One region of the Anaerotignum propionicum DSM 1682 genome, then DNA from elsewhere that is predicted to be linked to it. Evidence: riboswitches for the same ligand, from Rfam matches in the RefSeq annotation. Region 1 holds a riboswitch; the other holds the start of a gene.
What was found. A riboswitch is a leader RNA that binds a small molecule or an ion and turns the genes downstream of it on or off. The one in region 1 is predicted to bind thiamine pyrophosphate.
Positions count from the first base shown of each region.

Region 2: another riboswitch for thiamine pyrophosphate. It lies ahead of thiS (sulfur carrier protein ThiS); the one in region 1 lies ahead of thiM (hydroxyethylthiazole kinase).

Region 1 is NZ_CP014223.1:134,266-142,456, forward strand. It holds gene CPRO_RS00595 (S8 family serine peptidase) at 1-432, opposite strand, end outside; gene CPRO_RS00600 (hypothetical protein) at 510-779, shown strand; gene CPRO_RS00605 (recombinase family protein) at 1,154-2,068, shown strand; TPP riboswitch at 2,115-2,221, shown strand; gene thiM (hydroxyethylthiazole kinase) at 2,480-3,310, shown strand; gene thiE (thiamine phosphate synthase) at 3,294-3,935, shown strand; gene CPRO_RS00620 (GntR family transcriptional regulator) at 4,160-4,873, opposite strand; gene dctP (TRAP transporter substrate-binding protein DctP) at 5,426-6,193, shown strand; gene CPRO_RS15875 (TRAP transporter substrate-binding protein) at 6,144-6,563, shown strand; gene CPRO_RS00635 (TRAP transporter small permease) at 6,584-7,072, shown strand; gene CPRO_RS00640 (TRAP transporter large permease) at 7,069-8,191, shown strand, end outside.
Region 2 is NZ_CP014223.1:1,648,473-1,656,663, reverse strand. It holds gene CPRO_RS07790 (MBL fold metallo-hydrolase) at 1-380, opposite strand, end outside; gene bioA (adenosylmethionine--8-amino-7-oxononanoate transaminase) at 755-2,089, opposite strand; gene bioD (dethiobiotin synthase) at 2,092-2,766, opposite strand; gene bioB (biotin synthase BioB) at 2,759-3,730, opposite strand; gene CPRO_RS07770 (biotin transporter BioY) at 3,732-4,298, opposite strand; TPP riboswitch at 4,820-4,940, shown strand; gene thiS (sulfur carrier protein ThiS) at 5,006-5,200, shown strand; gene thiF (thiamine biosynthesis protein ThiF) at 5,193-5,843, shown strand; gene CPRO_RS07755 (thiazole synthase) at 5,867-6,640, shown strand; gene thiH (2-iminoacetate synthase ThiH) at 6,652-7,905, shown strand; gene CPRO_RS07745 (thiamine phosphate synthase) at 7,898-8,191, shown strand, end outside.

The DNA of each region.
Region 1 (8,191 bases):
CAGATTGGATGACTCCTTGGTAAAAAGGGAAAAAGGCTTATGTCGCGTAAAATAATCACGATCTTCCCAGGTCCCCACGGTAATTACCATGGGGCTGATGGGTGGCGGAGGCTGATAGCCTCTGCGTCCATCAGGATTGCCTGCCGCGGCCACTACAACAATTCCTCTACGCCAGAGAACTTCAACGCTCTCCTTCAAAGGCTGATTCACCTTCCTGTCGTTGGAACCGATGGATAAATTTACTACTCTTATATTATATTTTGCAGCATTGTCCATTATCCATCTTAATGCGGCAACAGCATGGGAGGAACTGCCTTGGCCGTTGCTGTCAAGAATTTTTAGGGAAATAATATAAGCCTCAGGTGCAATTCCCCTGTAGCGGCCGTTGGAAAGGGTACCACTGCCACAGGCGATACCCGTGACATGGGTCACGTATCTTTTCTGTTGCTTTTATATCTTAGTTGGGATAAAATAAAGGAGAAAAGAAATTTAAAATTGGGGGGACTTTTGTGAAAATATCTGAAAAGGGACAGACGTTATTGGCAAATTATAAAAGATTTCAAAAAATTTATATCTTATTATTAGCCGTTGCCGCCATGAGTTTTGTTTTTTTGCATAATTATTTTTTCGCAGTTGCGTTGGCAGTGTTTACGTTTGTTTTGGAAACCAAGTATTATAAGTGTCCCCATTGTAAAAAGTCACTCAATAGCAGAAAGAAGATTGCCGAAGATAGCTGCTGTCCAAACTGTAACAAGTATATATTTAAAGATTTGGATTAAAGAGTTGAAAAATAATAAATATTTCGCTATAAGAAAATTTCTTCCCGCAGCATTTTGCTGCGGGTGTTTTATTATTTGCTACAAGCTATTAACAGATGGCACTTACCTGTCTTTAGGGGTTATATAGACCTATTTGTAAATATAAAATCTTTTTTTCGCATAGTTTCCAATGATTAAGAATGAAACGGCAGGGTTTTATTCGTAATAATGTTTGCCTGATTCCCTTGCCCATTGCCAGAGGCATATCCATAGTTTTAAAAAGAGTAACTGTTACCTTAAGTTGCGTTTACTCCAGTTAAATTCTATATTTTTTGGGATATGTGAATACCCATAGGGTATATATTGATAGTAAGAAAGATTGAGGGGGCGGAGTGATGCCCAAGGCAGCCTTATATTGCCGTCTCTCCGTAGAGGATGGAACGGGGGAAGAAAGCGAAAGCATAAGAAACCAACGGATACTGCTCATTGCTTATGCCCAAAAAAATGGCTGGGAAATTTACGATGTTTATGAGGACGAGGATTATTCAGGCTTACGGGAGGATCGCCCAGCCTTTTGCCGCTTGATTCAGGATGCGAAGAATAAGAAGTTTGAGATAATCCTCTGTAAAACCCAATCACGCTTTACCCGCAGTGCGGCTACGGCGGAGATCTATTTGCATGAACGCTTTCCCTTGTGGGGTATCCGTTTTGTTACGGTAGTGGATGGAGTTGATACATCAAAAAAAGAGAATAAAAAGGCTAGGCAAATTAACAGCTTAGTAAATGAATGGTATTGTGAGGAGCTTTCAGAAAATATTCGCTCTGTACTTAGAAGAAAAATGGAATTGGGGCAGTTTCTGGGTAATTATGCACCCTATGGTTATGAAAAGGATGCTTCCGACCGCCATCATTTGGTTGTTTTGGAGGCGGAAGCCAATGTGGTGCGATATATAGCAAAGTTGTATTTGTCTGGGTTATCCTGCAAAAAAATAGCGGATCAGTTGACCCTTGAAAATATCCCCACTCCCTCTCAGGGAAAGCAAAAAAGGGGTCAGGATTTAGGTAGAGAAGCTTGTAATCAATGGGGGGCTGGCACAGTAAGAAAAATATTAAAAAACCCTGTTTATCTGGGACATATGGTGCAGGGGAGAGAACAAAAAATTAGTTATAAATCCAAAAAAACCATGGAGCTTCCCAAGGAAAGCTGGATTATTGTGAAAAATACTCATGAACCGATTATAAGCGAGAAGGTTTTTGTAAAAGTTCAGAAAAAATTGTTGAAAAATAGACGAGGAAAACAAAGCGTTTGACAACGGGATACCCCTGTGATATTCTAAAAAATAGGAAGCAATTCCGTTATTTGAAAATGGGAGCTTGTAGGCAGGCTGAGAGGAAGTACCGATACTTCGACCGTAAACCTGATTTGGATAATGCCAACGTAGGGACATACTTCGTTTATGAAGACACTCCCGTGGGGAGTGTCTTTTTTTAACGGACATATGGGTGTGAATAAATTGAATTTAAGTACATAGGGAAAACAGAGGTTTTATAAAACCAAGAGGTATTGAGATGCCCTGTTTTCTTGGTATGACAAAGCCTATTTTGGGAATTTTCTACGGAAAAAATATCTTTCCCAGCACTGTCCGTTATCAATAAAACCATAATCAATTTTACGAAGGGTTCCACTGGAAAATCCGATGAATTTTTTAGGAGGAATAGCGATGGAGAAGAATTTAATTCAGAATGTAAGGGAAACTATGCCACTTGTGCATAATATCACCAACTACGTTACAGTAAATGACGTAGCTAATATTTTATTGGCTTGTGGTGGTTCTCCTATTATGGCAGATGACGCAGGGGAAGCGGCAGAAATTACAAGTATTTGCGGAGGCCTAAATATCAATATTGGTACGTTAAATGCCCGTACCATTGAATCAATGCTTTTAGCAGGGAAAAGAGCCAATGAGCTGGGACATGTTACTGTTTTGGACCCTGTAGGTGCCGGTGCATCGAAATTACGTACGGATACGGCAATCCGTCTTTTGGAAGAGGTGCGGTTTTCTGTAATACGAGGGAATGTTTCGGAGCTGAAGGCTCTTTGGAGTAAAGAAGGCACAACTAAAGGAGTAGATGCGGACATTGCTGATCGTGTAACAGAGGAGAATTTGGATGAGATGGTTCAGTTTGCCAAACTGCTCAGTGGGAAAACAGGTGCAGTGATTGCAATGACTGGGGCAATTGATATTGTTGCTGATGGCGAAAAGGCATATGCAATTCGTAACGGGAATCCTTTGATGTCCAAAATAACGGGGACTGGTTGTATGCTCAGCGGTGTAGTAGCAGCGTACTGTGTGGCAAATTCCAATCATTTATTGGATGCTGCAGCAGCAGCGGTAGTGGCAATGGGGCTTTGCGGTGAAATCGCATTGAAAAGATTAAAGGAATCAAAATTAAATGGTACCTCATCCTATCGCACCTATATTATTGATGCAATGAGTAATCTGACTGATGAGATTTTAGAGGAGGGAATGAAAATTGAAGTTAGATCGTGAAAGCTTGTTATTATATGCAGTAACTGACCGCGCTTGGTTACATGGAAGAAAGCTTGCAGAGGATGTGGAGAAAGCTTTGCTGGGCGGTGCTACCTTTGTGCAACTTAGGGAAAAAGACGCTTCTTTTGAGGAGTTTCTGGAGCAGGCTCAGGAAGTGAAAAAAGTTTGTAAAAAATATAACGTTCCTTTCGTGATTAATGATAATATTGAGGTGGCTTTAGCCGTTAATGCTGATGGTATCCATGTGGGGCAGAGTGATATGGAGGCTGGCAGTGTTCGTGAAAAGTTGGGAAAGGATAAAATCATCGGTGTATCCACCCGTACTGTGGAGGAAGCTCTTCTTGCCCAAGAGAGAGGTGCTGACTATTTGGGCGTTGGGGCTATGTTTCAGACCTCTACCAAATTGGATGCTGCGGATGTAACCTTTGAGGAGCTAAAGGCGATTTGCGCGGCGGTGGAGATACCCGTTGTTGCCATTGGCGGAATCAGCAATCATAATGTGGCGGAGCTTGGGGGAACGGGCATTGACGGTGTTGCTGTGGTTTCAGCAATATTTGCGGCAGAGGATATTCGAAAAGCCACATCAGAAATGAAACAGAATTTGGAAAGTGTTGTAAAAGCATAAGAAGATGATTTATCGTGACCAAAATTCTGAAAAAGAAACTGTGGTAAAAGAGTGACCTTTTAGTCTAAGAAAAAGGAACGCGGTGAGGCAGACAAAGTTGTAACAATGCTTGGTTAATAGTATGTTATGAAATTAACATATATATAATGAAGAAAGGTCGCACATAAGAGACATCTTATTGTACGGCCTTTTGTTTTTTACAGCAGAAGATTTAATACAAATTTTTATTCATTTGCTAAAACCATTTGATTAACCTTAAAAATTAGCTGTAAAGCACGTCTGGAATTTTCGATGTGGGTTTTCACTGCACGATTTAACCCATCCAAATCTGCAGCAAAGGCCGCTTTCAATATCTCCTCATGCTCAGCAACGCATTCGCAGTCCCGATAATGGGGCTGATTCAGGTATGTACCCGTTGCGTAGGTAAAGGGCTGTAAGTTGATGAAAACATCAACGGCCTTTTGATTTCCCGACGCAGTTAGAAATAGCGTGTGAAATTCTAGATCCATAGAAAAATATCTTTCCGGATGAAGAGAGGATTCACTAGCCTGAACAAATTTTTTTTGTGCTTCAAGGTTATCAACCAGCTGCTGACGCAGACTATCATTATAGTTCAAGGTTGAAATAATATCCTTGGTAAAAAAGGTATCCATCATCAAGCGCATATCAAATATGTCATTTAGCTCATGAGGGGTTAGCGCACGCACGCTCATACCTTTATTGGGTATGTTGATTACCATTTTCTCATCGGCCAAACGTTGCAGTGCCTGCTTCACAGGTGTGTCACTCACGTTATACTTTCTCGCCAATTCTTTAATATTCAATTTTTCCCCGGGTGAATACCCTTTTTTTGTGATGCTGTTTTTTAGATCTTGGTAAATTTGATTTGCCAATGTGCTTTTTTTGCTTTCTAATGTTTGTGCGTTCTTCTCCTCCACAATCGTTCCCCGTCCTCACGTTCATGATTAAGTTACTTCATTTTCATCTTTTCCCCATAAAAGAGTATACATCAGAAACGAAAAAAAATCTACTTTTTCTCCCGAAAACATGAAAAAATAAGGGTTTTTTTAAAATCGCCAAAAAAAACCAAAAAATAAGACATTTATTTTTAAAAATACAACATTTATTAGTTATTATAAATTTATTAGATGACAAAATAAGACCTTGATTTTTGTGCAATAATATTAGATTAGAGTATAAATATGGTATAAAGATTAAAATTTCAGTAAAATATCATGAAAATACGATTTGAAATTACCGTTTTAGAGACTTTTATTCGTCTTTATTACGGATTGACTACAAAAAAATGAATATTTATAATAGAAAAAGATGATTAATTGTTTTAAAAAGAAGTTTTTTTGTGAAGTAATCATCTTGTATCCTCGGCCGGGACTACATAGTAAGTACAACAAAAGATGATTCCAAAAACGCTTTTTTTTGTTTTTGGGGAGAGAAAACCGGAAACTGTTCAATATTTAGGAGGGAAATCTATGTTGAAAAGAGGGATAGCTGCTGCATTGGCAACAGTTATGGCGCTAGGACTCACTGCATGTGGGGAAAAGCCTCAGGATACAAAAACAGGTGACTCTAAAACTCCTGCAACGCCCACGGGTTTTGTGGAAGCAAAGGTTGAGCCTGATAATTTTGATTCAGGCGTAGAACTGAAGCCTGATTGCTATCGTTTTATTTATGCGTTAGGTAATGCACCTGCAACAATCGACGCAGCTAAGTATTTTAAAATGCGTCTTGAGCAGGAAAGCGACGGTGCATTAAGTTGTGATATTTATACTGACAACGTTTTAGGCAGCGAGCGTGAATTATTGGAAGGCTGTCAATTTGGGAATTATGATATCGTATTGGCTACAAATGCAACAGTAGCATCTTTTAGTAATGATATTTTCTGTTTAGATATTCCCTGGTTATATGATAATAAGCAACAAGTTTATGAAGTGCTTGACGGCGTTTTAGGGGATACCCTTGCTGCAGGTCTTGAAGATAAAGGATTTAAGCTTTTACAGTTCCAGGAAAACTCCTTCCGTACCTTAACAACCTCTGATAGAAAGGTTGAAAAGGTTTCCGACCTGAAAGGGTTGAAAATCCGTATTATGGAGAACGAATTACAGTTGGCGCAGTGGAAGAGCTATGGAGCAAACCCTACACCTATGGCATTTACAGAATTGTTTACTGCCTTACAGCAGCACACAGTAGATGGTCAGGATAATTGGTGCGGAGTTAACATGGCAGACAAAGTTCTGTGAAGTACAAAAATTCTATACATACACAAAGCATATTTACTCCCCTTATCTGATTCTGATGAGTAAGGAAAAATTTGAAAAGCTGAACCCGGAACAACAGGAAATCGTATTGAAGGTTTCTGATGAAGCTGTAAAATATGAACGTGAAAGATGTTCCCAATACGAAGCGGCTGCTCTGGAAAACATCAAAAACTACCCCGGTATGACCTTTACAGAGTTAACACCGGAAGCAGTGGAAGAGTTTAAGGCTGCATGCGTTGGCGTTAAAGATTTGGCTTACAAAAAAGTTACTAATCCGGAAGTCGTAGACTTACTGTATAGCGAGGTAGAAAAGGCGAAAGCAAAATATCCCGCTGAAGGGTCAGCTTCGTAATTAAGAGGGGAGGCAAGAAAATGAAATTCTTTAATGATCATTTGGAAGAATTTTTTATTATTCCTTTGATGTTTTTAATGAGTATCATCATTGGTATTCAGGTTGTTATGCGTTATGTATTCCAGAATTCCTTGGTTTGGTCAGAGGAATTGTCCAGATATATGTTTATTTGGTTAATTTATTTTGCAGTAAGCTATACTGCTCGTCGTGAAAAGCACATTCGTATTGATGCGGCGATTAATTTATACCCAAAGAAACTGAGACCTTATATCGAAATTTTAAGTGAACTGATTGTTTTGGGCTTCTCTGTATTTATTGCAGTGACAGCGATTACAGTATTCCATAAAATCACATGGAGCGGTCAGCTCTCTCCTGCTATGCGTATTCCTATGCAGTATGTGTATGCGGCACCTTTGGTTGGTTTTGTTTTAACTGCTATTCGCCAAGTTCAATGTATTTTAAGAAGAATAAAAGCGATTAAGAATCATGAGGAGGTGGCGGAAGCATGACAAGTGGTATTGCTCTTGTTGTTTTTGGTGCACTGATTGTATCCTTGGTTTTGACCGTTCCCATCGGCTTTTCATTGGGTATTGCATCATTATCATATATTTTATACACAAAACAGCTGACATTTGGATTTATTACACAGAACCTTGTAACTGGTGCAGACTCTTTCCCCATTATGGCGATTCCGTTTTTCGTTTTTGCCGGTGAATTAATGGGAGGTGGCGGTATCTCCCGCAGACTGTTGAATGTAGCTAACGTTTATTTTGGTCGTATCCAAGGTGGTTTGGCTATCGTAACGGTAGTTGTATGTATGTTCTTTGCGGCGATTTCCGGTTCCGGTCCTGCAACCGTTGCGGCGGTAGGCGGTATGGTTGTTCCTACCATGATACAAAAAGGATATGACAAAAAGTTTGTATTAGCTCTGATTGCTGCGGCAGGTTCTATCGGTGTTATTATTCCTCCCAGTATCCCTATGGTTGTTTACAGCGTTACCACAAACAGCTCTGTAAGTAAGTTGTTTATGGCAGGCTTTATTCCCGGTATTATTATTGGTATTGTTTTGATTGGTTATTCCTATTACTATGCTAGAAAAATGGGATACAAGGGTGATACTGAGCCATTTTCTGTGAAAAGAGCAGTGAAAGAAACCTGGGATGCGAAATGGGCTCTCCTTTCTCCTGTAATTATTTTGGGTGGTATTTACGGTGGTATCTTTACACCAACAGAAGCAGCAGCTGTTTCTGTAATCTACAGCTTGGTTATCGGCTGTCTGGTTTATAAAGAAATGAATTTTAAGCAGTTATTGAATGTTACAAAAAATGCTTGTGAAACAACAGCAACCATTTTGATCGTTATCGGTTGTGCTGCAGGTTTCTCCAAGGTTCTTACTTTGGGACGTATTCCTACAACAGTAGCAACCTTCTTAACATCTTTGACAGATAGCAAGATTATTATTCTCTTGTTAATCAACGTATTGTTGTTGATTGTTGGTTGTTTTATGGAGACCTTATGTGCGATTATGATTTTGGCTCCTATTCTGTTCCCTGTGGTAACAGCAATGGGTGTTGACGTAACACACTTTGGTATTATTATGGTAGTTAACTTGGCAATCGGCTTCATCA
Region 2 (8,191 bases), 1.5 Mb from region 1:
TGGAAAAATTCATAAGTACCCACATCATATCCTTCGGGCGGGTCACAGCGATCTAATACCATTTCACGTATTGTGTCCATGGATAAAGGAAATCCTCCTCTCAACCAGACGAGTTCTTCTTCGTGGGCATAAAAATCCGGGAAATATTTGTGTCCACCGATATGATCCCAATGGATATGCGTTGCAACTGCCGTTATAGGTTTATCCGTCAACAGTTTCACTACATCATAAATATTAGAAATACCAAGTCCTGTGTCAATGAGCAAACTGCGGTCTTCTCCGTTTAGTAAGTAACAGTGTGTTTCCTCCCAGTGACGATATTCACTGATTATGTACGTAGCGTTATCGATTTTATCTATTGTAAACCAGTCTTCCTCCATTTCCACCCTTCTTTCATTAATTTCAAATTATTCTATCCACTTAAATCACCTAAAGTGAATTAAGCCATTCCATAAGTATACTACCAAGTAATTCGAAAAGAAAGGAAAATCTTGTAAAAAAGTATTTTGAGTTCATGCATGTTCAGGAAGCAGATCTTTTAAACTTATGCAGAAGTATTTAATTAACTGTATGATCTAATCTTATTCAACCACCAGGATATGTAATGAAAAATCATTGACTGCTATTGCAAGATGCAGGCAGAAGCGGTCTTGGAAGGCCTTGTCTGATTTCTCTGCCCCAAGCTGGGAAAATTGTGTGGGAGAGTGATGAATCAAAGGGAACAGGGATTTTGTTTCTCTTTTTTTATATAAACCTATAAGATTTTACGAATTGCTGCCATGCAACGTTCTACTGCTTTGTCAATTTCATCTTCATTGATAATCAGAGGAGGATTGAAATATAGCACATTTCCAAGGGGGCGCAACAGCAAACCTTCTTGGAGTGCAGATTTATAAATTTGATATCCAATGCGTAGACGGGGATCAAACCCGATTTTTTTTTTGTCTGTAACAAGCTCTATAGCATTGATAAGACCAATATTGCGAATTTCGCCTACATTAGGATGATCCATAAGGTTTTCCCATAGCTTTTGATGCAAATATTTTCCCCGAATAGCTGCTTTTTCCAGAACATTATCTTCTTTCAGAACTTTTTGCACTGCCAATGCCGCACTGCACCCCAGGGGATTCCCACTGTAGGTGTGACTGTGCATAAATGCTTTTCCTTCGTTGTAGTCTGCATAAAAAGCATCATAGATTTTGTTGGTGGTGATGGTAATAGCCATTGGTAAATATCCGCCGGTAAGCCCTTTGGATAAACACATGATATCCGGTGTGATTTGGGCATAATCACAGGCAAACATTTTTCCCGTTCTGCCAAAGCCTGTGGCGATCTCATCAACAATGAGCAAAACATCATATTGCTTACAGAGGGTATCCAGTTTTTTAAGATATATGGGAGGGTAGATGCGCATGCCCGCACTGCCTTGCAGCAATGGTTCAATGATGATTGCACAAGTTTCCTCAGCATACTGTTCAAAGGCTTTTTCAGCATGTTCAAAGCACTCGGCACCACAGGTATTGCGGCATTTACCGTAGGAACAACGGTAGCAATCCGGTGCTTCAATATGAATGGTATCCATCAGCATGGGTTTGTAGATACTGGCGTATAGATCCATACTGCCCACAGATAGGGCACCAATTGTTTCTCCATGATACCCTTCGGATAAACACATAAATCTTTTTTTTCTCGGTTTTCCTGTCTGATGCATATACTGAAAAGCCATTTTAAGAGCGCATTCCACGGAAGCAGAACCATTGTCGGAAAAATTGAATTTCGTCAATCCTTTTGGAATAATATCACTGAGTTCCTCGCAGAGTGATATTGCTGGCCCATGGGAAAAGTTTGCAAATATGACATGTTCTAGTTTATCAAGTTGTTTTTTGATGCTGTCATTGATTTTTTCATTACAGTGCCCCAGCAGATTGCACCACCAAGAGCTGACGATGTCTATATATTCCTTGCCATCTACATCATACAGATAGATACCTTTACCACGATCAATGATGATTGGAGGAAGTGCTTCATAATCCTTCATTTGAGAGCAGGGATGCCAAATATATTTGAGGTCTTTTTTAGCTAAGTCCATTTTTACTTCTCCTTAAAAATTTCGGATAACATAGTTGGATCTATCGTCAGTTCTTCATCATTTGGTGCAACCAAAGAGATAACTGTCAATCCAGTGAGTGCTTCAATCATTTTTATGTTGTCCTTTTGTAGTATAGTGCCGGTATAATGATTCATAATAATTCCTTTTATGCCGATATTTTTTTGACGCATGTATTCAACGGTAAGGACAACGGCATTGATGGTTCCCAGTCCCGCATTTGCAACAATCAGCGTGTCAAGTTCAAGGTTTTTGATGATATCTTCTAGAAAAATGTGTGCCTCATCATCATAACGGATGGGACAAACGATACCTCCACTTCCTTCAACGACTACATAATCGTACTTTTCGCTAACATGAATGAAATCCCTCTTTATCTGATTAAGCTCCACAGGATTTCCTTTAAGCTTTGAAGCAAGATGGGGAGAAACAGCATCTTTGTACAAATAGGATACAAGGGTTTCGGGCTCTTGACCTATTTGTGCCAGGTCATTGACATAGCCTGCATCGCTTTCGGAGATGTTTTTGGCTCCGCTAAGCACACCCTTATAATAGCCAGTGTTCATACCCATATCCCGCATTTTTTTAATCAAAAGTGCTGCAACATAGGTTTTTCCGATATCTGTTCCTGTTCCTGTAATGAAAATACCTTTACCCATTCCAGCGCACCACCTTATATCCAAGGTTTTGCAGCATTTTCATATCAGAGGATATTGAAATTCCTGCTGTGGTCAGCATATCTCCGGAAATGGCAGCGTTTCCACCGGAAAGGAAACAACTTTCTCCTTTGTCTGCCAAAAGACCACGTCCACCGGCAAGGCGAATAGATGCTTTTGGAAACAAAAACCGATAAACTGCAACAATGCGGCACATGTCGTCATTTGTTAATGGGGGATTATTTTCAAAGGGTGTACCGGGGATTGGGTTCAGCAGATTAATGGGAATGGAGTTTACACCCAGTTCCCTCAAAGTCAGTGCCATATCAACGCGGTCTTCTGCAGTTTCGCCCAAACCCATAATTCCACCGCTGCAAACCTCAAGCCCCACCCTTTGGGCAGCTTGGATAGAGGCGATTTTTTCATCATAACTATGGGTGGAGCAAACATTTGGAAAATATCTACGGGAGGTCTCCAAATTGTTATGTATACGTGTGACCCCTGCCTCCTTCAGTTTTTGAAATTGGCTTTCCTTGAGAAGCCCAAGAGAGGCGCAGACGGAAATTTTAGTTTGTTTTCCAATGATATGCACGCTTTCGCACAGGGAATCTAGCTCTGCATCATTCAGTGCCTTTCCGGATGTAACGATGGAATATCGCAGAACTCCGTTTATATCATTGTATTTTGCCTCAGTCAAAAGGGTATCTGTACTCAACATAGAGTATGACTGAATCTTTGTGTGATAGTGGGCGGACTGGGCGCAAAATTTACAGTCCTCTGAACAACGACCGCTTTTTCCATTGATAATGGTGCAAATATCAAAGGCAGAACCACAAAAATGAATGCGAATCTCATTTGCGGCTTGGCACAACTCTTCCAGTGGAGCATCATAGAGAGCCAGTGCTTCTTTTTTGGTTATGAGAGAGTTATTGAACACCTTTTCCTTTAATTCTGAAATGTACTCCATTTTATACCTCCAATTTTAGATTATGTAAAACAGGGATTAGCCTTTTGGCCAATATTGCAGCTAGAATGCAAAGCACGATGTCCCCCGGAACTGCAAGAAGGAAACAATATAGAAACAGAGGCCATAGGCCAATACCTGTACCTAGATAAAATGTGCTTATCAACCAATAATAAGCCATTCCAAAAAGATAAACGATAAAAAGACCTATAAAGTTAGCGATAAGCAGCCTTTTAAACGAAGGGATGGGGGAGTCTCTCCCAACCTTTCCGATAACAAGCGTACTGACGCAAAAACCAATTAAATATCCGAAGCTGGGTTTGAGAATATAAGCCAAACCGCCACCCTCTGCGAATATGGGCAGTCCCAAAAGACCCAGAATGATGTAAAGAAGGACGCTGATAGAACCGCGTTTTCCCCCTAATAATAGCCCCGCCAGCATTGTAAAGAGGAATTGTAGCGTGAATGGTACCATGGGAACTGGGATACGTATGAATGCCCCAATGGCAGTCAGAGATGTGAAAATGGCACACAGAATCATAGATTTTATTGAGAACTGTTTTTTTATCATTAAGATGCTCCTTCAAATTTTTTATGATGCTAGTCAATTTCTCTACGTAATTCAGATTTCAACGTTGAAATTTTTCATTTCTTTCTATGGAGAAATTAGATTGGTGATTTGGGTGACGCAGCTACCTCTTGCAAAAGTTAGTTATTGGAAAAAGTATAATAAGAACAGTTGCTATTGTCAACTTAATGAATTAAAAAGGTTTACAATAAATTTTGTAGTCTATGCTGAGAGATTTCACATATAGGATGATGTTAACTCAATTAGATGACATGAAAAACAATTTGGTTTATAGATTCATTAAATCTGGATTCTGAAATATCTGTGAAAACTCCGAAAGTTGTGGCCTTTCAAATTTTCTCGTCACTCCAACGAATGTTTCTTTCTTTTATCTAAGGTTGGTGGTACATAAGGTGAAATGGTTTTCGTTGTATTCACCAACTTTCATCAGAAATTATTATGAAATAAAAAAATTTAATATTTTTCTTGCGAAATGCTATATATCGTAGTATTATTGTGAATAACAATTAAATAAGGGGAGCTTGAGGGTGTTTACATCCAAACAGGCTGAGAGGAAGGTATGACCTTCGACCCATTAACCTGATTTGGATAATGCCAACGTAGGGACGACTGAGTTTAAATTTTATGGGAAGTTGCCAATCAGGTAACTTCCCATTTTTAATTTATTTTTATTAAGGAGGTTTTAAGCCATGGTAAAAATCAATGGAACATTCCATGAAGTTGTAGGAAAGACTCTGATGGAGTATTTGTCTACGACAAGCTATGATTCCAAACGGATTGCCGTTGAAAGAAATGGTGAAATCGTTCCCAAAGGGAGTTATGGCACAGTTGAGTTAAAAAAGGGTGATGTGATTGAAGTTGTTAGTTTTGTAGGAGGTGGTTGAATTGAACGGCATTCCAACAAAGGATGAAATGCGGCAGGCTCTTGATAATCGAAATGGAAGGAACCTGCAGGATAAATTTGCAAGAGCAACCGTTGCAATCTGTGGGCTTGGAGGACTTGGCTCAAATATCGCCGTCTCTCTTGCTCGTGCAGGGGTGGGTAAGCTGATTTTGATTGATTTTGATGAAGTGGATATTACCAACCTTCACCGCCAGCAATATAAAGCATCTCAAATTGGGTGTTTCAAAACCAAAGCCCTTGCTGACAATTTAAAGGAAATTTCGCCGTATCTTGCTATTACAACCTATACCCAACGAATTGACGAAAATAATTTTCAGGAGTTATTGCAGGGGGCAGATATCATTTGCGAAGCCTTTGATGTAGCCGAAGCAAAAGCTCTGTTGGTAAACGGTGTGCTGGAAAAGATGCCGGAGAAATATCTGATTGCAGCTTCCGGAATGGCTGGGATTGATTCAGCAAATAACATTCATACAAGAAGGGTAACAAACTGTTTTTATCTCTGCGGAGATGAAGTCAGCGATGTGGCTGATAATATTGGACTTTTTTCCTCCCGTGTTATGTTATGTGCCGCACATCAGGCTCATATGGTTCTGCGTATTCTTGGAGGAAAATTTGAAGTTTAAAATTGAGAAAGAAGGTATACATAATGCAATCAAACGATAAACTGACCATCGGAGGTAAGGCGTTTCAATCCAGATTCATTCTGGGTTCCGGCAAGTATTCTTTAAATTTAATCGAAGCGGCTGTAAAAGATGCCGGTGCGGAAATCATTACCCTTGCCGTTCGCCGTGCCAACACCAAGGAACAGGAAAATATCTTAGACTTCATTCCGGAGGGCGTTACGCTATTGCCCAATACCTCGGGAGCTAGAAATGCCCAGGAAGCGGTGCGTATTGCCAGACTTGCAAGAGAACTGGGATGTGGAAATTTTGTGAAAATCGAAATTATGCGAGACTCCAAATATCTGTTGCCCGATAATCAGGAGACAATCAAGGCCACAGAGATTCTTGCAAAAGAAGGATTTGTGGTTATGCCTTATATGTATCCGGATTTAAATGTAGCAAGAGATTTGGTGAATGCCGGTGCTGCTTCCATTATGCCCTTGGGTTCGCCCATTGGCTCCAACAAAGGACTTGTAACAAAAGAGTTTATTCAGATTCTAATTGAAGAAATTGACCTTCCCATCATTGTTGACGCTGGCATAGGCAGACCCTCTCAGGCTTGCGAGGCAATGGAAATGGGCGCCGCTGCAATTATGGCGAATACTGCCCTTGCCACAGCGGGTAATCTCCCCATGATGGCATCTGCATTTCGACAGGCAATCGAAGCAGGACGCAAGGCGTATCTCTCCGGTCTTGGCAGAGTCCTTGTACGAGGGGCATCTCCTTCCGATCCACTGACGGGTTTCCTACATAACTAGGAGGTAATTTTATGGAAAATCAATTTTTTGTAGATTCAGAGCATTTGTCTGAATCTGCCCTTGAAAAGAAACATTTGTTGGAAACTGATCCATCTTATCGTAAAAACCACATGGAGTATTTACCCGGGATGGAGCAAATTCAGTCCGACATCTGCAAAGATGTTATGACTCAGATGCATTCCTATGATTACACCCAATATACTGCATTTGATGTAAAAACGGCGCTAGAGCATGAGACTTGCTCCCTGGATGATTTCAAGGCTTTGCTATCCCCAGCGGCAGAGCCATTCCTTGAGGAGTTAGCTCAAAAAGCAAGACTGGAAAGCAGCAAGCATTTTGGTAATACAGTGTATCTTTTTACGCCACTTTATGTTGCAAATTATTGCGAGAACTATTGTGTTTATTGCGGTTTCAACTGCTACAATCACATCAAACGAGTAAAATTGACTATGGAGCAGATTGAGCATGAGATGAAGGTGATTGCAGAAAGTGGGATGGAGGAAATTCTGATTCTTACTGGGGAAAGTCGTAGTCAGAGTGATGTGGCCTATATTGGTGAGGCATGCAAATTGGCACGAAAATTTTTCCGTATGGTTGGGCTGGAAATCTATCCCGTTAATACTGACGAATATAGATATCTTCATCAATGTGGCGCTGACTACGTGACTGTGTTTCAGGAAACCTATGACCCAGAGAAATACGAAACCATTCATCTTTGTGGGCATAAGCGTGTTTGGCCATATCGTTTTGATGCCCAAGAACGTGCCCTTAGAGGGGGTATGCGGGGCGTGGGATTCTCTGCTTTGCTGGGTCTTTCGGATTTTAGAAAGGATGCCCTTGCCAGCGCACTTCATGTGTATTATTTACAAAGAAAATATCCTCAGGCAGAGATGTCTCTATCTTGCCCAAGACTTCGACCCATCATCAATAACGATAAGATTAATCCTATGGATGTGGGTGAAAAACAACTCTGTCAAATGATATGTGCATATCGTATTTTTTTGCCTTTCGTGGGAATTACGGTGTCTTCTCGTGAAAGTGCGTCTTTCCGTAATGGTATTGTGAAAATTGCGGCTACTAAAGTTTCAGCCGGTGTCTCAACGGGTATTGGAGACCATGAAAACAAATACAGAGGAAAGGAATCAGATGGGGCACAAGGCGACGAGCAGTTTGAGATTGATGACAGCCGCAGTTTAGATCAAATGTATCAGGATATTTCAGAGGATGGCTTGCAACCCGTTCTGAACGATTATCTTTATGTATGATTTTATTTGTGTTACCAACCGTCTGCTGTGTAAAGAAGAATTTCTGCACCGCATAGAAAAGATTGCCTCCAAACATCCAGCCGGTATTATTCTGCGGGAAAAAGATTTATCAGAAGAAGAATATAAACAGTTGGCAAAACAGGTGTTGGAAATTTGTGCGAAACACCAAGTGCCATGTATTCTACACAGTTTTGTGGATGTGGCCATGGAGCTGGGTGCCGAGGCAATTCATCTGCCGCTGCCTATGCTAAAAGAAGTCACCGAAACACAGAAAGTCCGCTTTAAA